DNA from 3 places in the Sphingobacterium thalpophilum genome. Region 1 is predicted to be linked to each of the others. Evidence: riboswitches for the same ligand, from Rfam matches in the RefSeq annotation. Region 1 holds a riboswitch; each other region holds the start of a gene.
The links. A riboswitch is a leader RNA that binds a small molecule or an ion and turns the genes downstream of it on or off. The one in region 1 is predicted to bind S-adenosylmethionine.
Positions count from the first base shown of each region.

Region 1 (10,936 bases):
TATCATGCTGGGAAGGTTTATTTAAAAGCCCCTGGTCATATACAGGCATATTACTTGCATAACTAGCAGAAGCTCTGGCGGAAATCTTAGGGAGCAACTCCATGCGTTGCTGCTGTACTGCCACCTCAGTTTCTTTGAGCTGCAAATAAGACTGCTCGATGTATTTACTGTTCTGTAGCGCTTTGTCGATCATGTCTTTCAGGGACATGCGCAAAGAATCGAGGGCGAAGGTGTCCGAAATAACGCATACTAACAATCCCATGGTTAGTATGCCTTTTGCCCAATAGGGAGGAAAAAAGTTCACGTGTGCTATGTAATTTTTTTACGTAGCAAACTTAGACACTTATTGGAACTTGGATTTCTTCACAAACGCCAATATGTTACGAAAAAAAGACATTTTTTCATCAATTCAAACAAAAAGACCAATATCTGCCAAGAAGTCCTTACAATATCCTTTTTTACAGCACATAAAAAAGGCCTTTCAAATCGTGATTTGAAAGGCCTTTCTCGATGGTATAATAATAGATTATCCGTATAAGGAATCTTCTATTGCATTCCACAGCTGGATTCTTTTTTGTAGCGCAATTTTACTGATCTCTTTCATTTCCGTCCATTTAACCTCATCGTCCTTGGCAAGATCTGTGATCATCTGCATCGCCAACGGTCCATGCTCGTCGCCGTCAAGATCAATATGGCGTTGAAAATAATAAATAAAGCTATCCAGATTGGCTGTAGGAAAGTTTGTTTTAATTTCTTCCAAAATAGAGGTAAACATTCCCGGAATAAGGTCTTCACGTCCGAATGTAAATGCAGCAGCAATTTTATGCACCTCGCCCTCAGCAATCACTTCGAATGTAAAATTCAAAAAGTCTTTGATCCGCTTGTCCAATGTGGTTGTTGCAATGACATCGAATATGTTGCTCGATTTTTTGGCTTGAGCAATAAATTTGTTGACCAGATGAAGGTCGGCACCCATGGCACCCATGGCGTCCAGATACATCTCAAAGTGGCTCAAACGGCGGCCATCAATGTATTCATCCGACTCCTCAGCCAAGACAATTTCGTTGATTAGATAGCGTGTTGATGGATGCTCACTCGCAAACCAAGGTAAAGTCGTACAGGTCAATTTAATCTGTAAAGCTTTTAGTAAAGACATAAAATCCCATACAGCGTACACATGCCCTTCTGTAAAAGAACGTAGATTCTTGATCGTTTTGATCTTACGATACAAAGGGTGTTGCAATAATACCTCGCGTTCGGCAGCAATGTATTCGTTAATTTCCGCAATTCTATTCATGGCGCAAAAGTATTGTCTTATCTCTGTTTTTAAAAGTATTTTCGATGAGATTACAGTAACATGATAAATTTTTCGCCCAGCTATCCGCTTCATAACCAAATCACAGCCAACAACGCGCCTCGCCTTTGACCTCCCTATTCCTGTTGTTAGCGCTCATTTACCCTTAAAAACAAAAATATTTTTTATTATAAAAAATAATCTACTATATTTGTAGAGTATTCAGAATTGCATGATGCAATACCAACCGAGTGGAGGCACCGCGGTGGTAAATTAATACGGGTTTCGACCAAAATAAACGTCACAGAACGATTATTTTCCCAACAAGATCTGGATACAGTTTATGGTTTAATCCTTTAAATTTTTAAATTGTATGGCTACTACAACAAATCTTTACCAACACTTACTGGAAAAATTCAGTTATTACTCAACAGATGAACTGATCCAGCTCAACAATGACACGATTTTAGGACAAGGCTGGGGTTCAGCCAAGGCAACCTTTAGAACAGCTTTGATCAGTACGTTCTCCAAAAGAGGATTGGATCTTTCCAACATCATTTCCAAGGAAGACGGTTTTACCTCGGTGAAGCATGTTCCTGTACGCTTGGAACAGAATGTCCTGATTCCTTTACAATAATCTTTATCGGCAAAAAAAGGTAGGCCTAGCCTACCCTTTTGTCAATGAGTGATGATATTTTAAGGTATGATTGAGTGAATGTGCGGTCTGCCGGGCATCGTCCTGATAGGACGATAAATCTTGGCAGGCTCTGATATCTGCTACATCCACCTTGTTTCTTACTTTGCTGATGACCTGATTTAATTCCGATTTCCAGTTGCCCGGATCGCCAAAATCGTCCACCCAATTTTTGTTGATAAACCTTTTATAGTTCAAAAGCAAAATATACAATTCCTCACCACTGCCGGCGCGATTGATTGACGTGCGCCAGTTCTCTAATTTTTCTTTAAAACTCATAACCAGCAATATACAAAAAAATATTTGGATTCCAAAATAGTTGCATTTGAAACGGATAAGGATAACGAGAAATAAAATGATAAAATGATTAAACCTTCGGTGAATTATCTTGGTCATAAAGGAGGGATTCAATATAAATATCATATTATAAAACAGATACATTATGGCCTTTATCCACTTAAAAAATATGCTTGTTATTTCCTTTGCATTGCTATGTATATTGGAGAAAAGTATTGCTCAACAAGGTCGTCACAATAAAAGATCTACGTCTCAGACGACGTTTCGACATGACAGAGAAAACGATTATGTCAACATAGGCAACCGGATCTTCTACAGGGATAAGATGGTCGAAGGTGTCGATGCACGATCTTTCAAAGACCTTGGCAATGCTTATGCAATAGACAACTGGAATGCCTATTATCGTGGCGTTAAGATTAAAGATGTATCGCCACATTCTTTCCAATCACTTGGTTGGGGATATGCCAAAGATAGTTGGAATGCCTATTATCGTGGCGTTAAGATTAAAGATGTCTCTGCGCCCAGCTTTAAAATACTGGATGAAGGATATGCCAAAGACAGTTGGAATGTCTATTATAGAGGCAATCGACTAAAAGATGTATCCGACCAAAGCTTTGTTCTTCTCGGCGATGGATACAGCAAAGATAGCTGGAAAGTCTATTATTTTGGTCAGGAGATAAAAGATGCAACTGCTTTTACATTTAAATATCTGGGCAAAGGTTATGCGAAGGATAGCTGGAATGAATATTATAGAGGAAAAAAATTAGAATAGAAAATAGACCACGGGATTATTCTATTGAATAATTCCAATTTCCTAATACTTTCGGTATCTCCCAGGATTCGGCTTTGGTCTTGTAATTATTAAAGTGACCTTTTTCCCAAGTGGTAATATGGTAACCTTTACAGAACTTACAATAATAAGCCCTTTTGCAGGCATCTTTACCCATCCTGTGTTTGATACGTTTACCATCCAGTTTGTTTCTCATCCGGGATCTGAACTTAAAGTGAAGCATTGCCCATTGCGCCTCAATTAAAGAAGGAAATCCAACTTTACCAGTAGCTCGGCATTTCCAGGTATTGTCCCTTACTTTTTCCATAATCTATCTATTAAAGTTTACCTAATATATTTTATTGCTCTTTTTCTATTGGCACCTGCAACATGACCCATTCCCTGATATGCTTTGCAATCTTGTCGGACACCTCAAAATAGTACCGTCCCTCAAAAGGTATTTTGAGCACGATACGCAATCGGCCCCGTTTCAGTTGCTGGCAAGCTTGGATCATATCCAAGGGTATGGCTTTATCCCGGTCAATCTTCTGTACAAATCCCTTCGTGATATTAACAACTTCCTTTAAGCTGCGCTGCTCACCACAAGTCAGATTTTCGTCCATCGCAGTTTTTAAATAAAGGCTGACCATTCCATTTTTATAAGTAAAGATTCCTATATCCTTATAGCGTATCTTTTGGGACAAGATTTTATTATTGAGCAGGAATACCTCTTGCTCCAGATCCATGGATCTGCACATGGTTAAATCTATTTCATCCATGGAATCCACATCTCTATCTTCCCCTGCTGTTTCCAGGATCTCTTTCAGCTCTTCGATGCCCGGAGAAAGCAGCTCAATCTGCTCCTGGAGATCTATCGTTCTTGATTCCTGCTGCAGGATAGTTTCTTTCTGTTCTAAAATCAATATTTTTTGCCTGTGGTAAACAGCCACGTAGAAATAAACTGTATAGGACATGTTCAGGACCAAAATACCGCTAAATATGACCATTAAAGGAAACAGCAGCCATTCATCCTTCGCCTGTGGATCGGGGCCAATGATCCAGAACAATAAAAGTGTCGGAAGTATGCAGCAAAAAAATAATTGTATACCGGCGCGTTTTTCCGGGTTAACCAGCCAGTTCTGCTTTTTGTCCAATATCACGATAGCCAATCGTATATAGAAGAAAATAATCGCTACCATCAATACAAAAAATAGATAGCTATAGGTTACCGGCCAGTCTAAAAGCCATTCCGCCAAAGCGCCGCGATAGCCCAGATACCAACAGAATCCTCCAAAAATGAAAGATGCAATCAACTGCCAGATCCCATCGGGATACTGCACCGTCAATGTTCTATTATCCTGATATCTATTTTTGCTAAAACTTTTCATGTACAGACGACATTTTAATAACGCTATTAAAATTTACATACTTATTTTTGTTATATAAATTTAGCCAATTATTTATTAAACGATGTCCAACTAACTTAAATCAATGCTTTTGCATCGTTTTACGGTTCAAATAATTCCCCTGCTGGATGAAAAAATTAATTCTTTGTTGCCAGAAAATCCTATTTCGCTGTCAAGAAATTAGCCCTCATTGTAAAAAATTGACCTTCATTGAAATGGTTGGGATATTCACTGAAATTTCATGCTATAGTGGGTAAATTTATAGCGTAAAACTTCACTGATTATTAAACCATAAATCATGAGGACGATAAAGAAATTTAGACTGCTATTTAGCCGCAATTATGTATTTATTGCAATTGCTGTACTGATAACCTTATATGGGATTTTCTGGGCCCGGACACATAGCGAGCGCGTCTATAGCATCGGGGCAATGATCATTCTTATCCCATTTCTGGAAATGCGTGGCCAAGAACGCGCCATGCAGCTTTTCGTTATCTTTTTTGTCTGTATTCAGGTCAGCAGCATAGCACTATTTGACCGCCTTCCCTACCAGCTGCTGATCAGCTCGCAACCCTTTTGGACAGCTGTAAAAAAGGGCATACCGACAGCCTTTATCATCTGCGCGATGGCAAATCTGTTTTTCTGGAGAAAGACAGACCTTTTCAAACTTTATGGGATCCAATTTCCCATCATGATCATTGCATGTGCCTGGTATATCCGTATGCTGCTGATCATGGCTAATTGCCAGCATATCCCAAATGCAAAAGCTGTACGCATACCCGCCATTGTTATCCAGAAATGCCCTGTTTGCTGTGACCTATACGAACTATGGTTTTCGTTCAATTATGAAGGCCAGGAAGAAAAAGTTTCGATTAATGTCAATCCCCAACTACATGAACAGACCAACGAAGGAGATTCACTCATACTTCAGATGCATCCCGGGAGATTTGGCTGGCCGTGGTACCATAAAGATATCAAAAGGAGGTACAGATGATCGTAAGTTTACAGAAGCTGACAACGCTCATAGAAGCTTTGGTTTATCTTGATAACAAAGATATTCCAAACCATTTGGGTGAGATCGCCGAGGCCTGCAATACTAATTTTGCATTGGCACTACAAGCCCATCGGAAGATTATTCAGGTAAATAATGCCCGTCAGGCTATCCAAATTTACCATACTCAATTGTTGCGGCTACACTCTTTGTTGTATAGCTTCTGTAACGTGCGTAAAATTGTGAGTTCTGCAGCGCTATTTGCCCTAGAAGAATTACTTGAGCGAATCGAACAGCTCTTTAAAAAAGATATTGATCCCTATACGCCGCTGCCGGAGCATTATCACCTGAGGCTGCATGAATATGTATACGAACATATGCCCTATATCCTGGATAAGTTGGCTCAGAAAAGCATACCTAAAGCCTATCTCACCGAGATCCTTTCGGGTATGGACAGCCTATTTGAAAATGGCAAGATTCCCTATATTCAATACCGACATCAGGACTACCTAACCAAAATGATCGAATCACTTTGCCAATTGGCTGAAGACAAGCGCCAGAGTAAAAACTGGCATTACCGCTTTTTGATTCTGATGGTCAATTTCAATTTTAACCACATGGGCTTCTTCAATCGCTGGAAAGAACTTTACAATTCAGACCCATCCTTTATGGATGCCTTGTTACGCTTCCCCAAACACTTCTCCTGTATCCCGGACTTTGCATATGATAGCAACCGTAGGAGCTTGCTCAAGTTGATGCGCGGGTACATGGAGGATGAAAAAATCTCTCCATCAGCAACAATGCAGGATTATCCCCAACAATTTATTCAAAGCAATTTTAATGGCAAAGAGCTCAAACTTTGGATGCATATATCTGTAAAAGCGAACATTATGTGGTCGTCAGAGAAAAAAGAAGTTGCCGAGGTATTTTCCAGGCTCGTCAAAACGAGGGAAGGCACCTTACTTTCTGCGCATAGTCTGATCCGGATGGACAAAAGCGCCGAGTTTCATACAGCGCTCCGTATCCGCAAGGTATTGAATACGATGCTTGACGAACTGAATAGACAGTTTCCTGACTTAAATAAATAAAACATAAAAATTTAAAAAAAAGGGGGTATGCCACCGCTACACCTCCTAAATGTGTTCATTCTACCCATCAAAAACAGTCCTAGTTATGCGAAAACCGACCGTTTTACCAAGAATTCCCCGCTGATCTTTTTACCGCATAATACATCTTCATTACATCCCAGTCTTTATTTAAATCCAATAGAGGCAGGTGCACTTTCCAAATTAACCATTTCGCTACACCTACGCCGGCCTATTTTCCATACTACCTTTGTTTTATAGCGTACGAGAAAGTAGAAGCTGACGCTCAGGCAGGCCGCTGTATCCAATGGAGGGGGCAGGTACGGCGCCCTGTTTTTGAAACGACGAAAAATAATAAAACAGCGATAGGAAATAATAAATACCATGATCTAAATAATAAAAGTTATGGAAAGGAATAAAAACAGCAACATGATATACAAGGTGATCCGGGCAGCAATGATACTTTTTTGGGTCTATGTGGGGATGGATAAACTCTGGCAGCTCGGTGCATTCAAGATCGCCCTTGAGCAGCAGCCTCTGATCAGTTATCTGGCTCCGGTCATCTACTGGCTACTTCCGCTTATAGAAATCGGTGTTGGCGTATTCCTGGCGATACCATCAGCGAGGTTGAGCGCCCTGGGATGGAAAGTTTCGGCCATACTGATTTTCGTTTTTAGTATTTATATCGGTCTGGGGGTATTGAATGTATATGAAAAGAAACCCTGTATGTGTACCAGCTTTTTGAGCAATATTTCTTGGATAAAGCATCTTTTTGTCAATCTCGTCATTCTAGGTCTTTCGATAACCGGATGGCGATTGCATCGTAAGACGATCAACTACGGCGAGCGTGCACTAACAGGCCGAACAAATATCGCATTATTCCTGATAGGCTTTATGGCAACGGGAGCCATCAGTTACTGTAATATCCACTATACGAAGTCAAAGGATATTTGGTACGCACCAGATAGCATTTACGACTATCAACAGCCCAATACTGCCAGCAGCAATGTAAAAGGTCTGCTGGTATCCACATACGATCGGTACACAGGACCGTACCGACAATTATTTACCAAACGTTTGCAGGCTAGCAGCTTTCCTCATCAATTGCAGGCCTGCAGTACAGAAAGGAGGGTAGCATTATGCTAACCAAATTTTTAAACAATTATGGCTACATGATATTAGGCGGAGCCATGATTATCGGATTCTCAGCATTTAAAGGTGCTGAAGCTTATGCAGGGAAAATAGATAACCCTGTAACAATCTACTTCCATGGAAGCACCAGTTCTTCGTCAGATGTGCAAAATCAATCACTTTGGACCGAAACGCCAAATGATGAAGACTGCGGGTCTGGAAATAATGCAGCATGCGCCATGGAGGCTGACGCTTCTGATCTTACGGGTACCCCTGGTTCTCGTTCTTTAAATCCGAGCAGGATTACACTGAATGCGAATGCAGTTGGTTCGCAATTCATTCCGTCAAAAAATACGGCGGCGAGTAATCCTAGTAGCCAACCTATATCTCCAATTAATAAGTTATAGGCTTGGAAATGCAGTTTTAACTATGTTTATACTGCAAGAATGCCCCGGGATAACTTCCGGGGCATTCGATTAAATGTTATAAGGGATTCTGTTCCATCCCAGTCAGAAGAATAATATCTGTCGGCAAGGGTAAGGCATATCGATTTGAATTCGGTGCCAACTCATACTCGGTTCCACTTATATACCGCATCAACTTAATATTATCGCCATCATATTTGTTGTAACGCTTTATATCCATCCATCGCAATCCACGCATGAGCAGCTCTTTACGCCGCTCTTTTTTTATCAACTTGAGGGCGTCCTCTTTATTAAATCCAACGTATGGGATGAAATTCCCCTTTTTAATTCGCTTCATCAGTAAGGTATTCAGGTCATCCAAACCACTTTCGACGTTTCCCAGTCGGATACTGGTCTCTGCCCGTATCAAGAGCATCTCATCAGTAGCCATACCTCCGAATAGGTTAAAAGCTGATGTATAATTACCTTTAAAACTACGGTACCCATTTCTAACTTTAAAAAACAGCATTTTCCGAATATCATTATCCGCATAACTTGCATACAGCATCGTATCCACCAGACCATAACTCGGATGGAGGTTCGGATACGACGTTGTCAACTGGGCATAAAAAACCGTCTCTTTATTCAAACGAGATAAAGGATAAGGCTTCAATAGGTCTGAGGAAGAAAAGTCGTTATAGTCTATTAAGTCTTTCTTAACTTTTAAGACCTTATCCGCATAATAAAATGCGCTATCGTACTTTCCAATAGAGAGATAAGTTCTGCTCAACGCCCCATAGCAGGCTATTTTTGAGGGGCGCATAGGCGATTCAGCGAGATCAGGAAGTAATCCTGCCGCTGTTACCAAATCCCCGATGACCTGGCGATAACAGTCTGATACCGTACTGCGTTTCGAAGGTACCGACTGGTCTGCGGTCTGCCGCAACACAATTCCCAGATCGGTGTCGGAGGTCTGTGGATCCCAGGACTTGGCAAATATCCACATTCCCTGCAAATACTGATAAGCACGAAAAAAGAGTGCAGCTCCTTTAATTCTATCTTTTTCACGTTGTATACCTTCAACCTTGGGCAATGCATCCAGCACCACGTTAACCTGATAGACAGGCACGTACATCAACGCCCAATCATCCGGATAGTTGTAAGGAAAACCTACCCAGGTATAAAATCCCCGCGACTGATCATCTACCGCATTAAATTCCTTTTCGGTAAAGAAATAGTCATCTGAATGGATATCTCCAAATACCGGGACATTCATGTTCATATCAATCGAATTATCCAATATCCCCTGTAGACTTTCCAGTGTATTTGGAGTTTGAAGGGAAAAGTTTGATTTTTCTTCCAGAAACTTACTGCATGAAAGCATTCCACCCAAGACCATAAAAATTCCCAATAGTCTGATTATAGTATAATTTTTTTTCATCATTTTCTTTATTTAAAAACCGACATTAAGCCCTATGGCATAAGTAGGATTAGGTGTTAATCGCCCAGGAAAATCAGGATCTACGCCTTCTTTATTTCTTTTCCAGATCAACCCTAAATTACTCGCATTGAAAAACATACGGGTATTTAACTTTTTGCTACCCAATTGCCATAAGTTCCTCCAAGAGAGATTGATATATTCCACACGGACATGATCTCCTTTCAGCACATTGACTTTACTTCCCTGATAAAAAGCATCGCGATTCGCATCAATGGGATATTTTACTCGAGGTACCTGTGTATAATTTTCATCCCCTGCTGCCTGCCAGCGCTTTTCATAATCCGCATACGCTTTGCCGTACATATAAAAATTGCCGCTAGTGGTTGCCTGTCTGCTGAAATAGTAATCGGCTTTAAAGGAAAGGTTAAATGATAATTCAAAATTGCGATAGGAAAATGTATTGATCAAATTTCCAAACAATTGTGGAACCGCAGAACCTACGTATACAATGGTCTGGTTATCGTTAATTTCCCCTACAGTTGAGTTTCTTATCTTTTGATAATCTGTGGACAGTTCACCATCTAAGAAACCTTGTGGGTCGCCATTTTGATCCAGGCCACCCCAATTAAATGCGGCGATGGAATTGAGCGGCCTACCGACTATTGGCATAGTAGTCGTGCCATTTCCCACCAAATTGATGAGACCAAACTGAGTATTGTAATATTCCAGCACTTTATTTTTGTTCATGCTTAAAAGCACGGCAGGTCGCCAACTGAAGCTCGGAGTCCTCACAGCTTCGAGAGTCATGGTCAACTCAGCTCCCTGACTTCTTATCGAAGCATTATTTTTTATCGTGGTGTTGGCCTTTCCAAATACCGTATAATCTATCAATGAATTGCCATAGAGATCTGTGCTCTTTTTCACATAATAATCAAAACTTCCTGTGATTCTATTTTTGAACAGTCCAAATTGTAGTCCCAAATTTAATGTCCGCACCTTTTCCCATCTTAAAGATGGATCATTCAGGGTGCTGATCACAAAAGCAGGATAGTTGGTATACCGTCCGCTGGTCGTTTCAGCAACCGGAAGAGGCGTGCGCGAGGGATCAATGTTGCCGCTATAACCATACGTGGCTCTCAGCTGCAGCGCATCTACCACTTTCCAGTCAGCGAACTTTTCCTTTCTGATCTGCCAACTCGCGCCTACCGACCAAAATGGATTAAATTTATCATTGGTATTTACGCCGAACACGTTAGCCCCATCCTTACGTATACTGGCCGACAGACCGTAACGTTGCCTGAATAAATACGCGACATTTGCATAGTGAGACACAAAACGATTCAAGGATTTCATTAGCGAAATATTTCCCTGAATGGCAGCATATCCACCTGCAGGTAGTGTCGGGTAAAAGCCTGCGTAATCCA
Region 1 covers NZ_CP151087.1:4,997,726-5,008,661, reverse strand. Annotated here, with positions in the region: gene AACH28_RS22125 (TolC family protein) at 1-304, opposite strand, end outside; gene AACH28_RS22120 (DUF3050 domain-containing protein) at 527-1,297, opposite strand; SAM-I-IV-variant riboswitch at 1,508-1,601, shown strand; gene AACH28_RS22115 (5-oxoprolinase) at 1,668-1,931, shown strand; gene AACH28_RS22110 (hypothetical protein) at 1,962-2,267, opposite strand; gene AACH28_RS22105 (DKNYY domain-containing protein) at 2,431-3,057, shown strand; gene AACH28_RS22100 (hypothetical protein) at 3,074-3,382, opposite strand; gene AACH28_RS22095 (hypothetical protein) at 3,414-4,442, opposite strand; gene AACH28_RS22090 (hypothetical protein) at 4,759-5,454, shown strand; gene AACH28_RS22085 (hypothetical protein) at 5,451-6,539, shown strand; gene AACH28_RS22080 (MauE/DoxX family redox-associated membrane protein) at 6,942-7,682, shown strand; gene AACH28_RS22075 (hypothetical protein) at 7,676-8,074, shown strand; gene AACH28_RS22070 (RagB/SusD family nutrient uptake outer membrane protein) at 8,151-9,515, opposite strand; gene AACH28_RS22065 (SusC/RagA family TonB-linked outer membrane protein) at 9,525-10,936, opposite strand, start outside.

Region 2 (10,936 bases), 810 kb from region 1:
CTAATACAATCGAATCAAGCTTTCCTTTTTGAGAGGCGATCAGATTGCTTCCCTCGCGTGTTGAATGGCCATTACTTACGTTACCGTTAACCACAAATCCAATGACCTCCTCTTTCCCCAGGTTAAAATCTGCCGCAAATTTGAAATTATGGCCTCGATAACGGAATTTCGAATAAGAATCCGAATTAAAAAAAGTCGTCCCGGTTTTGGTATCTACAGCCCTATCGATATCTAAATCATTAAATCCTAAGGCATTTGCGTAGTTATAGGAAGAAAATAAGTTCACCCAATTGTTACGATGGTTTATTAAAAAACCACCATCCGCCTTTGTATATTTACCCTGCCCTAAATTGAGGTTGAAACTAACATTACTTCCAAATTGCGTATTCTTCTTTGTCTTAATATTAATAATTCCTGCATTCCCTGCGGCATCGTATTTTGCGGGTGGATTGGTCAGTACTTCGATCGACGCTATTGCATTGGAAGCCGTATTTTCCAATAATCGCGATACTTCATCAGCAGAAAGACAAGTAGGCTTACCATCAATCATGATAATCACATTACTTTTTCCACGTAGATTGATCTTTTTGTTGTCTAAAGTTACTCCTGGAACCTTCTGCAGGAGCTCCAATGCATTATTCCCTGTTGCCAAAATACTGTTTTCGACATTGAGGACAACTTTATCGAGATGACTTTCAATCAATGGCTTCTTACCGATCACCTGTGCCTCACTCAACACTTTACTTTCCATTTGTAAACGAATCGTATCCAGCACCTTGAGATCTCCCGTACTTACAACCATTTCAGCAGAACGATAAATAGCATACCCTACCGTGGACACCTGTAGGCTATACTTGCCCTCGGGAATCGCAGATAACACAATTTCTCCATTTTCGTTGGATAAAGTTCCTTTTAACAAGATATCATTGGGCTTCCGAAATAGTGAAATATTTGCAGCCACAATAGGCTGGTTGTCTTGTCCAACAACGACTGTACGTAATCTTCCGCCGTCAGACTGTGCTGAAACGGGTCCGGCAATAGAAAACAGGAATAAAATAAGAGAAAATAAGAGCAATTTAATTTTTTGTGGTTTCATAATGTAATTTCTTTAGGCTATCGATTAGATAGTCAACTTCATAATAATGACAACAAACCTCGTGTATTCATTACACGTTGACTAGTAGAAATAGATAGATCGTCCGATTCACTCGGTAGACAACCAAATAACATCGGTAAACCATATCCCTCACTGATCGATGCTAAAGCCGATACAATCATCCCAGCTAATCTTGAATCTCCAAAAAGCACAGCGCAAGAAAAGCACATCGAATCAAAATAAAAATTCAAAAAATAAACAAAAATCAAAACAAATAAATTGTACACAAAAAATATTAAGCATAATATTTGTATTTTTACACAGAAAATTAGTAAACTGATTAATGAGCACTGTATCATTGAAGAAAAGATTCTACCGTATTTATATCCTTATGATACGATTTATGCATGGCGAGCATTCTGGAGACGCATTACGTAATGTTTCCATCAGCATCTTGCCAAGTTTAGCGATCTACTTATTGGGAGCGCAAGCGAGCACGGCAATTGGAATCGGTGTCGGATCGTTATTAACAACACTCACAGATCCTCCTGGAAACAGAAAGGATAAACTTTCTTCTGCTCTCGTATGTATTCCCACCTTTTTCGTTGCATCATTGTTTACAGCGATTGTATTTCCGTATCATTGGCCCTTGGTTATATTGCTAGCGGCGGCCGGTTTTATATGTACGTTATACGGTATTTTTGGAGCTCGTTATGCTGCAATTGGAAACATGACATTGATTCTCATGAGTTTTGTGATCGGAATGGCCCCGCAACACCCCCTTGCAGTTAGTTTACAGATTACAACAGGATCCATTATATATTACTTTTTTAGCCTTTTACAGGCCTATATACAACCTTATCGCTCGCTAAAACATGCGATGGCCAATGGTTTTCATGGATTATCCCAATTTCTATTGATACGATCCCAGTCTTACGATCCCGATATTCCTTTGAATATAACGTACAGTCGCGTAGGCAAAATTCATGGCCAGATCAGCGAACAGCAGGAACAAATCAGGTCCCTTCTTTTTCGAGAAAAAAAAATCATAAGCCAACAGTGGCATAAAAGCAATTATTGGCTCAGTCAAGTTTATGGGTTAATTGACCTCCATGAGTTAATTATTGCACTTGATCACGACTATGATGCGATTCGCAAAAACCTTGCAGACACGGGCAGCCTCCCTTTAATCCGTCAAACAATCAAATTATTAGCTTTAGAAATTGATAGCTTTTCACAACCTAACAAGAGGTTTCGGTATGCACATCAATTATATCACAATAACTTTAAAATTAATGCCCTCTTACAGGATTTAAAAGAAATTCAAGAAGAGCAGGCCGGTCAAGCAAAAAGTATATTATGTTCGATCATAAGCAACATCGAAGCAATTATTGAAGTGCTCAACCGAATTCAGGTGGCTTTTTATCAAAATCAGGAAATCCAGGATAAGATTGACAGCAGTGAGTACCAACAATTTATCAATCGACCTTTGCGCAATCTTGCTGATCTAAAAAGTAAACTCCATCTGAATAACCCGCTTTTTCGATTTGCCGTTCGGATGGCTCTTCTTTTTGGAACAGGCGCATTGATCGGTATTTTATTTTTGGATTTTAAATATACCTATTGGATCTTACTGACGATCGCTATTGTTGCCAGACCAGCATTTTCAATGACAAAAAAGCGTAATATAGAGCGTATTGTAGGCACATTCTCGGGTATAATCGTTGGCATATTCTGCTTAATTGCTATTCATTTTCTCCCGGCTCTTCTTACCATAGCTGCATTAGGTCTTTTCGGATTCTTTTTATTCAATCGATCTAATTATATGGTCAGTGTCATCTTTATTACCTTGGGAATTGTAATTGCGCTCAATTTGTTTGAAGGCAATATCAATCTCATTTTAGGCAGCCGAATACTTTTCACACTCATTGGAGCATTCTTGGCTATAGCAGGTTATTTCTTGATCCCCGTACGCCAGAGCACAGGCATGGTTCAGCTGGCAAAAGAAGTATCCCTTTACAACGAACATTATTTCCAGATCATCAATAACCGTCTGTCGGACGAGAGACAAAGTTCGTTTGATATACGACTGGCTAGAAAAAAAGCGCAGACTGCCATGGCGCTATTTTCAGACGCTATCAATCAAATGAAAAAAGAACCCGAACACAAATGGATGGATTGGTCACATATCCACCATTTTCAGGCACTCTCTTATCAGGTCAACTCCCATTTGGTGGGTCTTTCGCTATCGTTAAACAAAAAGACGAATCACCACCTGACGTATGATATCCATAGTAGAATTGATGCACTTAAACCTCTTTTAACAGATTTAAATCAAATTGCAGAACGGATCAACTTAAAGAAATCATAATACCCGATTGGCAGTTACTTATCAAGTTTCATCGGACAATATGCGATCCGATCGGTATGTTATTCAAAATTCCTTTAACTAAAAAACAGCTTTTCTTTTGCTTTAATAAAAAAAGAGTTTATATTTGTATCGTCTTCGAAAGAAGATTTCTAATCAACACCTCCCTTAATCAGTAGGTCTTGATTTATAAAGAAGTGGCGAGAGACTGGCTCAATGACCCACTGGCAACCTTCAATTTGTTTGAAAAGGTGCCAATTCCTGTCCAAAACAATATCGTTTTGGAGCATATAAATAACATAAGACAATGATTATTAAACTACTGAAGTCCATTAAAAATTCAGGTTCAACACAAGTGAGCCGCACGATAAGCGAAAGTGTAAGCCATCATACAACTGTATTGATGCGAATGCGTACGCATATGCACTTCCACGCTTGTTAAGAATCATTTCCTTTTTCTTGGATAAAGATTTAACAGACCCTTCAAGGAGGTGTGTATGCTTCTCTTTTTACTTAGCAATTTCTTTTTGAACCCTTAAAATCTGATATATTATGTCTTCAAACAAAAATTTAAAATTCGAAACTCTTCAGGTTCACGCTGGCCAAGTCGCTGACCCTACTACGGGATCTAGAGCAGTTCCTATATATCAAACAACATCTTTTGTATTTGAAAATGCCGAACACGGCGCAAACTTATTTGCATTAAAGCAGTTCGGCAATATTTATACACGGATTATGAATCCTACCACGGATGTTTTCGAACAACGTATTGCGGCACTTGAAGGTGGAGTCGCGGCTGTTGCTGTTGCATCTGGCCAGGCGGCACAGTTTATTGCATTAAATAATATCTTGGAAAGTGGTGACAATTTTGTTGCCGGATCCAACTTATACGGCGGTACATTCAACCAGTTTAAAGTTTCTTTTAAACGTCTGGGCATCGAAGCTCGATTTGCAACGGACGCCGAGGCAGATAAAATTGAAGCCCTCATTGATGATAAAACAAAGGCCATCTATGTTGAAACAATTGGAAACCCAAGTTTCAATATTCCAGACTTTGAGAAAATTGCTGCAGTAGCAAAAAAATATGACTTACCGTTAATCGTCGATAATACTTTTGGAGCTGGGGGATATTTATTTAAACCTTTGGAGTATGGTGCGAATGTGGTGGTTGAATCGGCTACTAAATGGATCGGTGGACATGGTACAAGCATTGGTGGTGTCATCGTCGACGGCGGAAACTACAATTGGGGCAATGGAAAATACCCTCAATTTTCCGAACCATCTGAAGGCTATCATGGCTTAGTTTTTTCCGAAGTTTTCGGTGAAGGCGGACCGTTTGGAAATATTCAATTTGCCATTCGGGCACGTGTGGAAGGGCTTCGGGATTTCGGGCCAGCACTCTCTCCTTTCAATTCATTCTTATTATTACAAGGGCTTGAAACCCTGTCTTTACGGGTGCAACGCCATGTAGACAACACTTTAGAGGTAGCTAAATGGCTTGAGGCGCATCCACAGGTAGAAAAAGTAAACTATCCGGGCTTAAAAAGCTCTCCGAGCTTCGCTAACGCACAAAAATACCTTAAAAATGGCTATGGTGCAGTGCTTTCTTTCCAGCTCAAAGGTGACGCAGCACAAAAGGCCAATAGCTTTATCGACAGCTTAGAATTGATCAGTCACCTGGCCAACGTCGGTGATACAAAGTCATTGATTATCCATCCAGCAGCGACTACTCACCAACAATTGAGTGATGAAGATCAAGCCAATGCTGGAGTATTCAAAGGTTTATTACGTCTTTCTGTAGGAATAGAACATATTGATGACATCAAAGCTGATTTACAACAAGCTTTTGATAAAATTAAATAATCAGATTTTTTCGGCTTAAACTTAAACGTAAAATGAGTAAGCATATTTATCTGCACCCGGAGCCTTTTGTATTTGAAAATGGAAGAGAGCTTACTGATTTACAAATCAGTTATGAAACATTTGGCAAACCCAACGCTGATCGCAGTAATGTGATCTGGGTTTGCCATGCACTAACGGCCAATGCAGATGTACTGGATTGGTGGTCAGGTCTTTTTGGAACAGGTGAATTGTTTGATTCAAACGATTATTATATTATCTGCGCCAATGTCATAGGATCAGCATATAATAGCAGTAATCCGCTATCTGTAAACCCAGCTACTGGACAGCCCTATTACCTATCTTTTCCTGAATTTACAGTAAGGGATTTGGTCAACGCACATCAATTTCTTGCAGACCACCTGGATATCAAACAAATAGAGATCCTTATTGGGGGCTCATTGGGCGGTCAACAAGCATTGGAATGGGCCGTATCACGCAGTATAGCCACCAACCATCTAATCGTCGTTGGAACAAATGCCGTCCATTCACCATGGGGTATTGCATTCAATGAAAGTCAACGTCTTGCCATTACTACTGATCGAACCTTTTATGCGAATCATCCCGATGGCGGAGCTAAGGGTCTAAAAGTTGCACGCGCTATGGCACTGTTGTCTTACCGCAACTATACAACGTATGCCAACACACAAAAGGAGGATGATAACGAAAAACTCGATCATTATAAAGCATCCTCCTATCAAAACTATCAGGGTGAAAAATTGGTAAAACGCTATAATGCGTACAGCTATTACTTCCTAACCAAAGCAATGGACAGCCATAATTTAGGTCGTGGAAGAAAATCTATCGAATCCGCTTTAGCGAGCATCGACTGTCCAACTTTAGTGCTGAGCGTCAATACAGATTTGTTGTTTCCTCCACAAGAGCAACAATTCATCGCTCAACATATTCCGAATGCCCACTATCAGGAGATCGAATCTACTTATGGCCACGATGGGTTTTTGATCGAAACAAAAAAACTCACGAAAATCATCAGCAGCTTTCTGCGGAAACAAAAAGAATACTTCAACGAATTAGTATAAGAGAATAAATAATATATAAGAGAATTTAAGAAGAGATATGAGTAATAAATTAACAATAGGGATGTTTGGGTTTGGTGTAGTAGGCCAAGGTCTTTACGATATCATCAAAACCAAAAATCTTAATCTGGAAATCAAAAAATTTGTCATTAAAAACGGAGATAAAAAGCGCTCGCTACCAGCAGATCTATTTTCTACCGATGCCGAAACAATTTTAGGTGACCCAGAAATTAATACTGTTGTCGAACTAATAGATGATGCCGAAGCAGCCTATCAACTAACTGTTCGTGCCTTGAAATCGGGAAAAAATGTGGTATCTGCCAATAAAAAAATGATTGCCAGCCATTTGGAAGAGCTGGTTGATATCCAACAGGAATACGGCACCAGTTTATTGTATGAAGGTGCCGTTTGCGGAAGTATTCCCATTATACGGAATTTAGAAGAGTACTATGACAATGAATTACTTCATTCTGTCAGCGGTATTTTTAATGGATCTTCTAACTATATTTTATCTAAAGTTTTCAATGAAAACCAGCAATACACAGACGCTTTAAAGAAAGCGCAAGAACTTGGTTTTGCAGAGACAGATCCAACCCTTGATGTAGGCGGATTTGACCCAAAATTTAAAGTATGTATTGTTGCTTCCCATGCGTACGGGATCTATGTCAAACCAGACGATGTCTTTAATATTGGTATTGACAAATTGGGACAACAAGATATTCGTTTTGCTAAAGAAAAGAACCTCAAGATCAAATTGATACCAACAGCAAAAGAGATCGACGGCAACAAAGTTGTACTTTATGTATTACCACGCCTAGTAGGCAAAGACAGCATGCTTTATAATGTAGAAAATGAGAACAATGGTGTATTGGTAAAAGCGGCCTTTGCAGACGAGCAATTTTTCTATGGTAAAGGAGCCGGTGGCCACCCGACGGGCTCTGCTGTGCTATCGGATATCGCTGCCCTTCGCTATGGATACCGTTATGAATATAAAAAACATTTAGAATCCAGCACATTAAATTATAGCCAAGATTATTTAATTAAGGTTTATTTGAGATACACCGATGATACACTGATTGAAAAGTTAAATTTCAGTGAAATCACAGAACGATATTACGCACCAGATTTCAAATATGTCATAGGACATATTAATCTTCAACAAATCGCAGCTCACAAAGCCGATTTGGATCAAGAGGGCAATTTTATTGCTGAAATCGCGTAGGCAATCAACAAACCAAGCTACCTTGAAAATAGCCCCGAATGGGGCTATTTTTTTATTGCTTAAATTTAGTTGCCTTTCAACTTGACATCTAAAACCCCACCTTCTACCAGGCGTTCAAAAGGAAGCTGCCAACCTTTCCACAGGCGATTATTCAACCGAACCTGATCAACAATATAACTATTGGGTTGCTCCTTCTTCACCTGAATGATAAATTTATTTTTTCTTAATTTCTCCGGTAATTGTATCGTTACCCGATCGAAAAGTGGCGAGCCAATCTGAAGCGCGGGCTTCTCGGTGGTGAGACTTCGCACATCGAATAGACCAATACTCGACAAGACATACCATGCTCCAAGCTGTCCTTGGTCTTCGTCTTGTCCGTAGCCATAGCCATGTATTGCATCATTACCATAAAACTCATTGCAAATTGCCCGTACCCATTTCTGACTTAAGTCAGGTCTACCAGAAAAATAGAATAGCCAGGAGATATGCAGGTTTGGTTGATTACCATGATTATAAAGACTTTCAATCCCTGCGAAAGCGTCAATTTGTGTACCACCTCCAAACACATTCTTCTGCGACACCGTAAAAATACTATCCAACCGTTGATTAAACAGGTCCTTTCCAACCAGTTTAACCAATTCTTGTGGGACATGCGGAACATAGAAGGTATACTGCCAAGCATTTCCCTCCTGAAATCCACGCCATGGTTCATAAGGGTTAAAGTTTGAAATAAATCGTCCAGTAGTATCCTTTGGTCGCATAAACTTCGTCGTGGTATCGTACAGATTGCGCCATCCATCGGATAATTCCTGAAATTTAATGTAGTCTTTTTGATGCCCCAATGATTTTGCAAATTGTGCGGCGGCAGCAGCAGAAAAAGCATATTCCAAGGTATGCGAAGCACCAAAAGGAGATCCATTCGTCATTAATTCGGGACTACCATTATCATCTTTTATATAGGGGGAATAGCCCTTGCGAACGAAAACTCCTACATCTAACTTTCCCGCTCCAGGCAGGCGGTCCTTCGCTTCCAATTCATTTTTACGCACCGCAGCATAGGCAAGATTCACATCATAGTCACGAATACCCACATTATACGCCGCTGCAATTGCCAAACCTGTAAAATTAGTCCCTACACCCGAAACGTATCTACTGTTGGCAATACCGTCTCCTAACCAACCTGCATCGCGATAAACCAACAATTGACTCTGAATCCAGTCGTTGTAATAGTCCGGATAAGCAATGGACCATAACTGTGTCAAATTCCAAAATGCACCCCAGATCGCATCGGTATTATAATGATGATGAATAGGTTTCCCCTGTTTATTTAGAGCAATCTGCCCTACCGAGCCATCATTTTTGGGGTATGCACCATTGACGTCGCTTGCAAGCCCACGACCAAGTAAAGCATGATACAATCCAGTATAAAATTTAATGCGGTCGTCCACTTTGCCCCCTTCCACCAAAATTCTTCCCAGTTCGCTATTCCAGGTTTGCAAGGCATTTTTCTTTGCCGTATCAAACGACATATCTTTTGCTTCTTTAAGCAAATTCAGTTGCGCATTTTCCACAGATGTATAAGACAAACCGGTCTTGACTTCGATAGATTCCCCTACCTGGGTATCAAATTTCAGGAACAAGCCAGCCCCTTTTCCCTTTATACGACTATGTTGATCGAAAGTTGTGGAATCTCTAAATGTCCCAAAAGATTTAGGCTGTTTGTTTATCTCCGCGAAGAAAAACATCTTAACGTGAGCGCCCTGCTGATATTTTTGTACGTATACAGGGTTGGTAACCACATATCCCCAGACGTGCTTTTTGTCATAATTCACTTCAGCATCAACGACCGGGCCACTTTCCCCCATAACATGGCCAATATCGAAAATAAGGTTGGCTTCTTCAGTTTTTGGAAAAGTATACCGATGAAAACCGACGCGCTTGGTTGCAGTAAGCTCCGCAAGTATATTATAATCTTTTAACTTGACGCGGTAATAGCCAGAAGTAGCAAACTCATCTTTCTTATCGAAAGCAGAACGATAGCCGCTTTGTGGACGATCAAGTTGACCAGGAGTTGTCTTCAATTTTCCAACGGACGGTGCAAATACCACTCCGCCTATTTGGAATTCGTGAAAATTAGCGAATCCTTCTATTGACCCATGCCTATCATCGTACCCCACAGCTTCCCAGCCTGACTTGTTCCCATAGCTTCCATTTGTGCTCGGAGCGAGCTTAGCCATTCCAAAAGGTACTGCTGCTGGTGTATAAAAGAAATACCGGCTATGAACGGATCCAATATTAGGTTTTACAAAAACGGTCAAATCTGTTTTTTGCTGTGCAAAAACAGCCGTCGTACTAACAAATAAACTACAAAAATAATAAATGATACGCTTTACCATTGTTCTCAATTAGGTTCTACAGCAAACTTACAAAAAAATCGAGTATGTATAAACATGAGATCTATTTTCTTACGCGATTTAACTACGAAAACGGCCTCACCATACTGCCCAAATTTGTAAAATTTTAAATACTAACCAAATAAAACGTTATTAAAGCTTAAATACTGACATTTTTCCATAACTTTGATTGTACATACATACTAAAAACATAACCAGTAAATAAATTCAAAAAACACACATTGGACGGCTGATCTTCGATCAAAAGCCCTGAAGTAGATGAAAATTACAATAAAACCACAATGAAAAAAAACACCCTATTTTTTAGTCTAATACTTCTGTTACTCGGAACCCAACTAGCTGCACAACAAACAAAACCCGACGGTATAACTCAACTTAAGTTGGCAAAAAGCATTCTCGCGGATCAAAACTTAAAATATGTCGACAGCCTTGCCCGAGAGGTCATCAAAGAAGGTTTCAATGCTGGAAGTGGCTACTCACAGATTTGGGCCAGGGATCTCAATACATTTATTGAAACCGCCTTGGAAGAGCGGTCCCAAGCGGACATTAGAGGGGCCATTTTAGTATTCTTTCAGATGCAACAGCCTAATGGTGAAATGGTAGACGGCTATGTCCTTAAGAAGGATTTTACCTGGCACGATGACACACCTTATTATTCAGAAAATGCGCCAGGCCATGTTGGATTTAAAAATACAGTAGAAACAGACCAGGAAACGTCACTCATCCAACTGCTCGGTAAATATATCCTGAAAACAAAGGATTACAGTATTCTGGAGGAGTCTATCGGTGGAATTTCTGTCAAAGATCGCATCCAACTCATGTTGGATTATTTGAAAAGAGAACGGTTCAACCACAAGTATCAATTGCTTTGGGGTGCGATGACGGCAGATTGGGGAGATG
Region 2 covers NZ_CP151087.1:55,096-66,031, reverse strand. Annotated here, with positions in the region: gene AACH28_RS00290 (TonB-dependent receptor) at 1-1,096, opposite strand, end outside; gene AACH28_RS00285 (FUSC family membrane protein) at 1,440-3,467, shown strand; SAM riboswitch class I at 3,649-3,761, shown strand; gene AACH28_RS00280 (O-acetylhomoserine aminocarboxypropyltransferase/cysteine synthase family protein) at 4,017-5,327, shown strand; gene metX (homoserine O-acetyltransferase) at 5,360-6,403, shown strand; gene AACH28_RS00270 (homoserine dehydrogenase) at 6,441-7,622, shown strand; gene AACH28_RS00265 (GH92 family glycosyl hydrolase) at 7,688-10,018, opposite strand; gene AACH28_RS00260 (hypothetical protein) at 10,318-10,936, shown strand, end outside.
Region 2: linked by a shared signal. The riboswitch ahead of AACH28_RS00280 (O-acetylhomoserine aminocarboxypropyltransferase/cysteine synthase family protein) and the one ahead of AACH28_RS22115 (5-oxoprolinase) in region 1 are both predicted to bind S-adenosylmethionine.

Region 3 (10,936 bases), 1.9 Mb from region 1:
TCCAAACGATGTTGAAGCCAACGAAATCATTTTACTTGATGACGGAAAACTTCAACTTCGTGTTTTAGAGACCAATCATAAAGACACTGTTACCTGTGAAGTTGTACACGGAGGTGTCCTTACTTCACGTAAAGGCGTTAACTTACCAAACACCAAAGTATCGATCCCTTCGTTGACCGAAGAAGATTTAGACAACTTGAATTTTGCCTTGGATCATGGTGCAGACTGGATCGCTATGTCTTTCGTCCGTTCGGCAGAAGATATTTTTCAATGTAAAAAAATCATTGAAGCAAAAGGAAGCCATGCACGTGTAATCGCAAAAGTTGAAAAACCAGAAGCGATTGAAAATATTGATGCAATTATCGAAGCTACAGATGCTGTTATGGTTGCTCGTGGAGATTTGGGTGTTGAGCTTCCAATGGAAGAGGTACCAGGACTTCAAAAGATCATCGTACAGAAATGTAGAGATCTTTCAAAACCAGTGATCATTGCGACACAGATGTTGGAAAGTATGATCACTACACCACGTCCTACACGTGCTGAAGTAAATGACGTAGCCAACTCCGTATTGGATGGAGCGGATGCTGTGATGTTAAGTGGCGAGACTTCAGTCGGTGAATTCCCTGAAATCGTTATCGAAACAATGAGCAAAATCATTATCCACGTGGAACAAACTTCTTATCCTTATTATAATGAGAAAGTTAGTGAAATCCACGACGGAACACTTATTCCGGATGCGATTTGCGCTTCTTCGGTTTACCTTGCTCAAAAAACAAATGCATCTGCAATTGCGGTATTGACATCATCTGGTGCAACAGCGTTTGAAATTACAAGTTATAGACCAAATGTAGATATCTTAGTTTTCACAGGAACACAAAAATTGCTGAAACAACTCAGCCTACTTTGGGGAGTAAAAACATTTATCTACGACAAGTTCGAAAGCACGGATGGATCTATCCATGATGTTAACAAATTTATTATAAAAAATAACTACGTTAAACCTGGATCTATCATTATCAATACAGCTTCAACACCGTTAATCGAAAAAGGCAAAACAAATACAATCCGTGTTTCCCAGCTATAATGGACAATAAGGATTAAAGCAATTGACCTATCCTTTTGCTAAATAATTTAGTTTTCTTATCTTTAGGTGATTAAATTTAGGTATGGTAGGCAATAAAGAAAAAGAGTTGAGTTTGTTCGATTTTCAGTCGCAATTTAGCAGTGATGCTGATTGTTTAGCTTATTTATCGGCTTTGAAATGGCAAGATGGTTACAAATGTAAGAAATGTGGTTACGGGAGTTTTTGCAAGGGAATAAAAGAGCATGACCGTCAGTGCAATCGCTGCCGTTATTTGGAATCTCCTACAGCAGGCACCCTATTCCATAAGGTTAAGTTTCCTTTAGTTAAAGCCTTTTACGCAGTATACTTCATAAGTACAAACAAAAAGGGTATTGCCAGTACCGAGCTTGGCAGGAAGTTAGGGATCAAGCAAAAAGTAGCATGGTTATTCAAACGCAAAGTGATGAAAGCGATGGAGAGCAGCGGTAAATTTCCTTTGCGTGGAGTTGTGGAAGTTGACGAAACATTTGTTGGCGGTCAGGATGAAAATTCCAAAGGACGTAAAAAAGGAAAGAAGAAGCTTGTGGTGGTTGCTATAGAAAAGAAAGGCAACGGAGTTTCGCGCTTTTACGCCAAGGTGATAGACAAAGCCGATGCGATCAACTTAGGTAGCTTCATGAAGCAAAACATAGAGCCACAGGCTAAGGTGACCACCGACAAATGGACAGGTTATAAGCCGATATTGAAAGATTTCGAAAATATGGAGCGTGTCAAATCTGGTAAGAAAGGTGAGAACTTCCCAGAACTACACAGGGTTATCATGACCTTTAAAAGCTGGTTGAGAGGAATGTACCATCACGTTGGAGATCTACAGGAATATATTAATGAATATACCTATCGATTCAACAGAAGTTTTATGAAAGGGAATATTTTTGACAACCTAGTATATCGGATGATCTGCCATAAACCAGAACAATATAATATGATTATTGCTTAAAGGAATAGGTCAATAAAGCAAAAAAAATAGCGTTCTATCTAGAACGCTATTTTTTTTGCTTGTTTGGATACAAGGAGTCGATTTTTAATTTAAAGTCCTTCACCTTTAGCGAATCATTCAAGCGCCTAAACGGGAGATTGTTTTCTTTCTCATCACCTTTGGGCATTTTTTCCGTTCCTGGCATCGGAGCTAGACCGTCCACACGATTTGGCTTCTTAATGGGCATATGATACTTTTCATCTGAAGAATCCAATTTTAGGACGGGCATCTTTGCTTCCTTTTCTTCCATCAAAGGAATCTGCGGCTTTACCTTTACCTGCCCCAAAGCAATCGTGCCTAGCGAAGATAATACCAATAATAATAAGTAGCTTTTCATTTTTATATAGTTGTTAAAGAGTATTTGCACTCATTTTCACCAATGAACACGTTATACTCGGCTTATTCACTTCTACAGCAGCAGACTCAACTGCGTAGATTTAATTTATCAATAGGCCAATTCAGCATATAATTTATTTCTATTCACTAATTTACAAACAACAGCACCTATATTTAAACAGATTGCTGTTAAACATTGTTAAAACAGCTTCAAAACACATTAGCATCTTTATATTTGTAACAATTTAAGAAAATATGAGCTACCGGACCTTAAATGGCCACTCACATGGTATAAGGGATGGGTACGCAAAAGGTAAATAAACTGAGTGCTATAAACTTTGTGATATATTCAAAATACATTTATTTAACACCCAACCCTAATGAAGAAAAATAGCATTGTATTAATCATTGGACTGATGTCTCTAGCTCTAATTGGGGTATTGGCGATGCAATTCTATTTTCTGAGAGATTCATATCGTCAAAAATCCCAATTATTTGATGAGTCCGTCAATGCTGCGATTACAGCTGTTGCCGGAAAACTTGAACGACGGGAGGTGGTCGACTTTGCTAAAGTTCAACAGGAACGTAACATTGAAAAATCCAAGCAGGAACAGGCCAAACAACGTCTGTTGGCCGAGCAACTTGAAATCCAATATAGAATTGAAGAATTAAAAAACAAACAACATGTTGTTTTCTCAAACTTCAAAGAGCAAGAAGACCAATTACGTGCTTTGTATCCAAATGTAATTGAAATCAAAAATTCCTTTTACGAAACATACATCAAAAGACCGGAGTACCAGAAATTTATCAAATTTTCTGTTTCAAATGAGCTTACCGACGATAATCTGGTGCAAGCTTTTATCATGTTAAATGCATCGAAGGTAGATGATCAGATTAGTGGAAAAGACGATAGCACACGGTTTGTTATCCCCCTAATGGACCCATTGGTCAATCAACAGACAAAATTCAGAGTAGCCACCTTACCACCAAGAGAGAATGCAAAACTTGCAAAAACCATCTCTGATTTGGAAAAAAGGCTCGATGTGCTAAACAGAAAGAATTCTTGGTCCGGTTTCAACGTTTACGACTCCGTTGCTATGCTCGGTGGTAAAAAGGCAGATTACATCGAAGATGTTGCTATTGGAATGGAGCTAGCAAAGCGTCCGTTAAAGGATCGGTTGAATGTTATCATCGTCCAAGAACTTATCAAAGAAGAGTTGGCTCAACGCGATATTAAAGCTCCTTTTAATATTGAAATATGGAGTACAAACAATATATTACTAAATAATATTTTAAACGAAGCCGCTCTAAATAACCCGACAAATACAACAAAATACTCGACCGCACTTTTTAAAGGTGATATCGGTGCTGCGCCAGGGAAATTAACAATCTATTTTCCCAATAAAAAGGCGATAATCGCAGATAATATGGGCTATCTGTTACTACCTATGCTGGCACTACTTTTCTTGTTGGTGGGTTGTTTTGCTTATACACTGATTATCATCTTCAGACAAAAGAAAGTTTCGGAAATGAAAACAGATTTCATCAACAACATGACGCATGAGTTTAAAACACCTGTTGCAACAATTATGATTGCCAGCGAGTCACTTAAAGATCCAGACATCAATGCCGACCATAAGCGCGTTCAGAAATTGGCTAATATCATCTACGACGAAAATGTTAGACTCGGAAATCACATCGAACGTGTGCTTGACCTAGCCCGATTGGAAAAGGAAACATTAAAGTTAGACCAGGTGGATGTGCATATTAATGATCTTGTTTCTGCAGTAACGGACAGCATGCAGCTACGCATGCAGAATATTGGTGGGAAATTCAGTATAGATCTCGCAGCGACCAAGGATATTGTCGTCGGTGATGAGTTACATTTTTCGAATGTATTTTACAATTTATTGGATAATGCCATCAAGTACAGCAAAGGAGATTTACATGTCAACATCAATTCAAAAAATGTTGGTGATACCATTGTTATCACCATTGCCGACAACGGTATTGGGATGAGTCGGGATCACCTGCAAAAGATTTTCGACCAGTTCTACCGTATTCCAACTGGAAATGTTCATAATGTCAAAGGATTTGGTCTTGGCTTAAGTTATGTACAGGACATCCTGAGAAGGCTGAACGGAAAAATTACAGTTAAAAGTGAAAAAGATAAGGGCACGACCTTTGAAGTAATTTTGCCTATTAAAAAATAAAACGTTCCTTTTTTGTATATTTCCTCTTTAAAAAATTTCAAAGGTTGAGGAAAGCTGATTTATCAGCATCAAGGGACATTGGTGAAAATTAATATAATCATTATGCAAAAGATATTATTAGCAGAAGATGATCCTAATTTGGGGGATCTTTTAAAAGACTATCTCGAATTAAAGGGAAAATTTGACGTCACATTATGCACGGATGGAGATGAAGCGATTTCTCAATTCAAAAAAAATAACTACGACCTCTGTATTTTCGATGTCATGATGCCAAAAAAGGACGGATTTACAGTGGGGCGTGAAATCAGAAAAACAAACAATACTGTTCCTATTATCTTTGCCACAGCAAAGGGGATGATGGAAGATAAAACCGAAGCCTTTGAATTAGGGGGAGATGATTATATCACAAAACCTTTTCGAGTAGAGGAATTATTGCTCCGCATCAATGCTTTGCTGAAACGCAGTGTTCGAGACAAAGAAGAGGAAGTGGTTGCCGATAAATTTGAAATTGGCGATTATTTCTTTGATTATACAAGTCAGCAAATTTCTTACAAAGGACAGATGCAAAAACTATCCACTAAAGAAGCGGAACTACTGCGCTTGCTTTGTTTAAAGAAAAATGATGTGCTGACCCGGGAAGAAGCTTTATTAAAAATTTGGCATGATGACAACTACTTTACGGGTAGAAGTATGGATGTATTTCTCAGTAAACTTCGTAAATATCTAAAAGAAGATAGTAAAGTTGAAATTGTCAATGTGCACGGAAAAGGTTACAAACTTTTGGTGAGCTAAAAGAATGGGGAATGAGAAACAGTCATTCCCCATTTTTTATGCTACACAGCGTATTGAAACATGACATACACTAAATCACGGATGAAAAGAAAAGAACAAAACAATTTTATCCTTAGTAGAATATAAAAAATTGACGCACTTTTATAAAAAATTTGCATTTCAAAAAGAAATGTTCTAACTTAGCGTCGCTTATAGAGAAAGGCAGAGGGAATAGACCCGATGAAGCCTTAGCAACCTGTCCCTTGACAAGGTGCTAAATTCTACCCTACTTGATATGGGAATGATAAGCCGAAGTCACCGAATTCTAGTGTGTCCTTCTCTCTCTAGCAAGAAATATAGTTGAAAAAGAAATATTAAAAACATTCATTATGTTATTGACTAACAATTTAGGTTACCCTCGTGTGGGCGCGTTCCGCGAATTGAAAAAAGCCAATGAGGCCTATTGGGCTAAAAAATCTTCTGTTGAGGAATTATTGGACACAGCAAAAAAAATTCGTGAAGGCAATTGGAAAACACAAAAAGATGCTGGAATAGATTTGATCCCTTCCAATGATTTCTCTTTTTACGATCAAGTATTGGATTTAACCCTTACTGTTGGTGCAATTCCTGCTCGTTACCATTCTTTATTGAATAAAGTAGACAACAATTACAGCTTAGATCTATATTTTGCCATGGCGCGTGGTTTCCAACAAGAAGGAATCGACGTGACTGCAATGGAAATGACCAAGTGGTTGGATACCAACTACCACTATATGGTGCCAGAATTCACAAAAGATCAAGAATTCAAATTGACGTCCGAAAAATTCTTAAATGAATATAACGAAGCAAAATCATTGGGCATCGATACTAAACCAGTTCTATTAGGTCCTATCACTTACCTTTTGATCGGTAAAGAAAAAGAAGCTGGCTTCGACCGCATCGATTTATTGGATAAACTTGTTCCAGTATATGAGCAAATATTAGCTAAACTAGCTGAGGCCGGTGCGCAATATGTTCAGATTGACGAGCCTTTCTTAGCATTGGATTTAGATGCTAAAGTAAAAGCTTTATATCAACCTACTTTCGAAAAATTAGCTGCAGCAGCAAAAAATATCAAATTAATCGCGACGACTTACTTCGAAGCTTTAAAAGACAACGAAGATATCGCAGTTAACCTACCTATCCATGCTTTACATTTGGATTTGGTACGCGGTGAAAACCAATTGGATACGGTACTAGCTAAAGTTCCTGCTTCATTAACATTATCTTTGGGTATTGTTGAAGGCCGTAACATCTGGAAAAATGATTACGAAAAATCATTGGTTAAAATCAAACAAGCTGTTGATGCATTAGGAAAAGACCGTGTATGGGTAGCTCCTTCTTCATCATTGTTGCACGTTCCTTTCGACTTAGACAATGAACACAATGAGCAATCGCTACCAGCTGAAGTAAAAAACTGGTTAGCATTTGCTAAACAAAAATTAGCTGAGGTAAAAGACTTAGCCGTATTAGCAGAAGGTGAAGTTGATGCTGAAACAGCAAAACGCTTCGAAGCGAACAAAGCTGCCGCTGAAAGCCGTCGTACTTCTCCACTGATCCACAAACCAGAGGTTAAAACACGTACAAGCAATATCACTGATGACGATGCGAAACGTACTTCAGCATTTGCTGACCGTAAAGCAGCGCAACAAGCGAAGTTCAACTTGCCGGCATTCCCTACCACAACTATTGGTTCATTCCCGCAAACGAAAGATGTTCGTAAATGGAGAGCAGACCTGAAAAAAGGTGCTATCACGCAGGCAGAGTACGATAAAGCAATCGCAGAAGAAACTGAAAACACAATCCGTCTTCAAGAGCAATTGGATATCGACGTATTAGTACATGGCGAATTCGAACGTAACGACATGGTTGAATACTTCGGTGAACAATTGGCTGGTTACGCTTTCACACAAAACGGCTGGGTACAATCTTACGGTTCACGTTGTGTAAAACCTCCGATTATCTATGGTGATGTATACCGTCCTGAAGATATGACTGTCCGTTGGTCTTCATACGCTCAATCATTGACTAACCGTCCGGTTAAAGGTATGTTGACTGGTCCAGTTACCATCTTACAATGGTCTTTTGTACGTAATGATCAACCGCGTTCAACAACGACTTACCAAATTGCATTGGCGATCTTGGATGAAGTACAAGCGCTGGAAAAAGCAGGTATCAAAATCATACAAATCGATGAACCAGCAATCCGCGAAGGATTGCCGCTACGTAAAGCTGATCAAAAAGATTACTTGAACTGGGCAGTACGTGCTTTCCGTGTTTCTTCATCAAATGTAGAAGACGATACACAGATTCACACACACATGTGTTACTCTGAGTTCAATAATGTAATCGAAGACATCGCTGCAATGGATGCTGACGTCATCACGATTGAGACTTCACGTTCTCAAATGAAATTGTTGAATGCTTTCGCCGGTGATTTCAAATATCCAAACGATATTGGTCCAGGTGTTTATGACATTCACTCACCACGTGTTCCAAGCAAAGATGAGATGGTAGATCTATTGCGTAAAGCAAAAGCAGTAGTTCCAGCAGAACAACTTTGGGTTAACCCTGACTGTGGTTTAAAAACTCGTGCTTGGCCAGAAACCAAAGCGGCTTTAGAGTCGATGGTTGAGGCTGCGAAAATCTTAAGAGCAGAATAATTCTTAAACTATATTGATAAAGCCCTAGATGAAATTTCATCTAGGGCTTCTTTATTGGACCTTGGTTCGAAACAAAAACCGTCATCCGGATAATGTAAGACTATTTTCGGGTGTTCTTCTTTTCTTTCTTGTTTTCCTTTTCTTTCCCGTTCTTAATTTCCTGTTTCCCCTTAATCCGATCTTCAATCGACTTCAGGCTTGACGAAAAATCAAGATCAACATTTTCAAGTTTTGCCATCTTTAACGCCTTCAATGCCTTTTTGTATTTTCTCAATTTTTCAAATAGAAGTGCTTTCTTGATCCATATCCCTGTCAAGGGCATCGCCGGAAGTGTCAAAGCAAATTTAATCGTCTTTTTTGCAGCTTCATACTCCCCCATATCAATCAGCGTCTGAATGAAATAAGGATATACTTCCAATGCCTGCACATTATGCACCAAAGCTTCCTGGAAATATCTTTTTGCCTGCTCATAATCCAATAGCTGTTCGGCATGAACTCTTCCCATCAAACACAGCGCCATTGTATTGGACTCATCATAAGACAGCGCATAAGATAAGGATTCCATGGTCTCCTCCAAATACATAGGATAGTTATCCAGTGCCTGAAGGACATATTTATTTACTGAATTCATAAAATTTTCTAAAACATAACATTCATATCCAGCTTTCACAATACCCTCGAAGGCAGCTGGATTTTTAAAACTCCATCATAAGCTAAGCATATTGGAACAGTGGGCCACCATTTAGAGAGCCAATTTTTAGCCAATATCAACGTAGGTTACTTAACGTATTAAGAAAGAAGATTAGGAAAGGGCCGTATTCCGAAGAATATTCCCGAGAATCTTCTCTGTGGACGAAGCGGGATTTTCTAATATTGCACACATATTCTTCCGTTTTTATTAATTACTCTGTTAAATTGCAAAGATTCAAAATATTTACCAAATTCCCAAAAACTTTTGATTATTAACCCGTTATATCTTAAAGCACGATATTGGCATATTATTGTCGCATCAATTTTGCTAAAATTCAACGACTATTTCCCCATCTTTAGACTATGGAAAGTCAATCAGCTAATCAATTAATCAAACTATCAAGAAAACGTAAGGGACTAACGCAGCAGGAACTCGCCGATCAGGCGGGTGTATCGCTAAGAACAGTGCAACGCATCGAAAAAGGCACTGAAGAAATCAGTGGATTTAGTCTCAAACAGATCAGTCAAATCTTGGAAATACCTTTAGAACAACTCATTATGCCAAATGTAAATCAAATCAGTATCGACAACAATCAAACAGGAAGTATTAAAGCGCTATATTTAGCATCGCTCACCTTTCTGGTCAATCCATTATTAGGATTATTGGTCCCAGCGATTATGGGCTATACGAAGCAAAATAAAGACGCCTTATACAGTAAGCACCTAAAAAAAATAATTGTAATACATGCTGTTGGACTATTTTTTCTCGGAAGTTTTATAGGCTATATTATTATTGCAGATTTTTTTAAGATTTCACTACCGTCTTTTTTAAGCGATATATTCAATAGCGCCTATTTTTTACTCATCCCAGTATGCTACTACATATTGATTCTAACCTTCACTATTTTTAATTATATCGCAATAAGGAAGGCCAAGCTCAGTGCTGCAAACTAAACCAATACAAATGAATTTGTCGCGTTCAAAATCATAGCGGTTTCTTTTGAACGATCAATACCCAATCATTCTCCAGCAACAGATAGCCCATTTCATAAATAAAGTTATAGGTCTGTCCCTTGTTATTGGAAAAAGTATGTGTATGGAACTTAAAATCAAATCCCAACCGCTTTAACTTTTCCCGCTGTATCTTGATCATACCCTCCCCACTCAACGCTTCCAATAAAATACGGCGGTTTTTTCGCAGAATATTATTCACATTGCGCACCATATTGGTCTGGTCGCTATTTAATTTATTGTTATAGGCGTTCCGGCAAGCATCATCACAAAATCGCTTGTCCGAACGGCCATATATTACTTTGCCACATTCAAGGCAGACTTTTTCGACAGCACTCATAACGGAAGATTAAACGACAACAAACGGTTACAATCGACTATAGTCGAATACAAATGGTAAATAGACGACTATAATTATTTCCCCGCCCCACCTTTGCTTAAGATCATTCGGCGTTCATAGCCAATGACCATCAACTAAAATAAGAATTATTAAAAACTTTTAAAAATTAGACACATGAGCACATTACGCAACAAAGTACAATTGGTTGGGCATTTAGGAAACGACCCGTTAATCAAAACAACTTCCACTGGCACCAATTACTCCATATTACGTCTCGCCACCAATGATCTTTTCAAGAACAAAGCCGGTGAATGGGTTGAAGAAGTTCAATGGCATACACTCGTGGTTTGGGGTAAGCAAAACAATACCATTGAAAAGAAATGCCAACGTGGGACCAAACTCATGGTTGAAGGCAAACTCACCTATCGTAACTATGAGAACGCAGATGGGGTAAAACAATATGTCACAGAAATTAAAGTAGATAATTTTATGATTTTATCTGATTCGAACGGTGCCAAAGATGACATCCCAACACCTCCAGATGAAAATGAAGACGATCTGCCTTTCTAGTATGATCAACGAGGTAGGTTTTCAAGCCCCTACCTCGTCGATTGTTTCCAACTTATTTTGTCAGGCTTGCAGTCAACGCTCTTCCTAGGTTCTCTGCATAAGCCTTCCATAATTTAGCATCTTCTGGCGTAAACTTAGCAACAGCTTCAGTTTCTTTGGCTGCCCATTCCTGTCGCTTCGCTGCAAGCTCCTTGAGTTTAACAA
Region 3 covers NZ_CP151087.1:3,067,285-3,078,220, forward strand. Annotated here, with positions in the region: gene pyk (pyruvate kinase) at 1-1,084, shown strand, start outside; gene AACH28_RS13610 (IS1595 family transposase) at 1,167-2,060, shown strand; gene AACH28_RS13615 (hypothetical protein) at 2,107-2,436, opposite strand; gene AACH28_RS13620 (HAMP domain-containing sensor histidine kinase) at 2,816-4,648, shown strand; gene AACH28_RS13625 (response regulator transcription factor) at 4,751-5,440, shown strand; SAM riboswitch class I at 5,627-5,730, shown strand; gene metE (5-methyltetrahydropteroyltriglutamate--homocysteine S-methyltransferase) at 5,809-8,121, shown strand; gene AACH28_RS13635 (hypothetical protein) at 8,222-8,752, opposite strand; gene AACH28_RS13640 (helix-turn-helix transcriptional regulator) at 9,175-9,765, shown strand; gene AACH28_RS13645 (hypothetical protein) at 9,797-10,162, opposite strand; gene AACH28_RS13650 (single-stranded DNA-binding protein) at 10,337-10,732, shown strand; gene AACH28_RS13655 (hypothetical protein) at 10,785-10,936, opposite strand, start outside.
Region 3: linked by a shared signal. The riboswitch ahead of metE (5-methyltetrahydropteroyltriglutamate--homocysteine S-methyltransferase) and the one ahead of AACH28_RS22115 (5-oxoprolinase) in region 1 are both predicted to bind S-adenosylmethionine.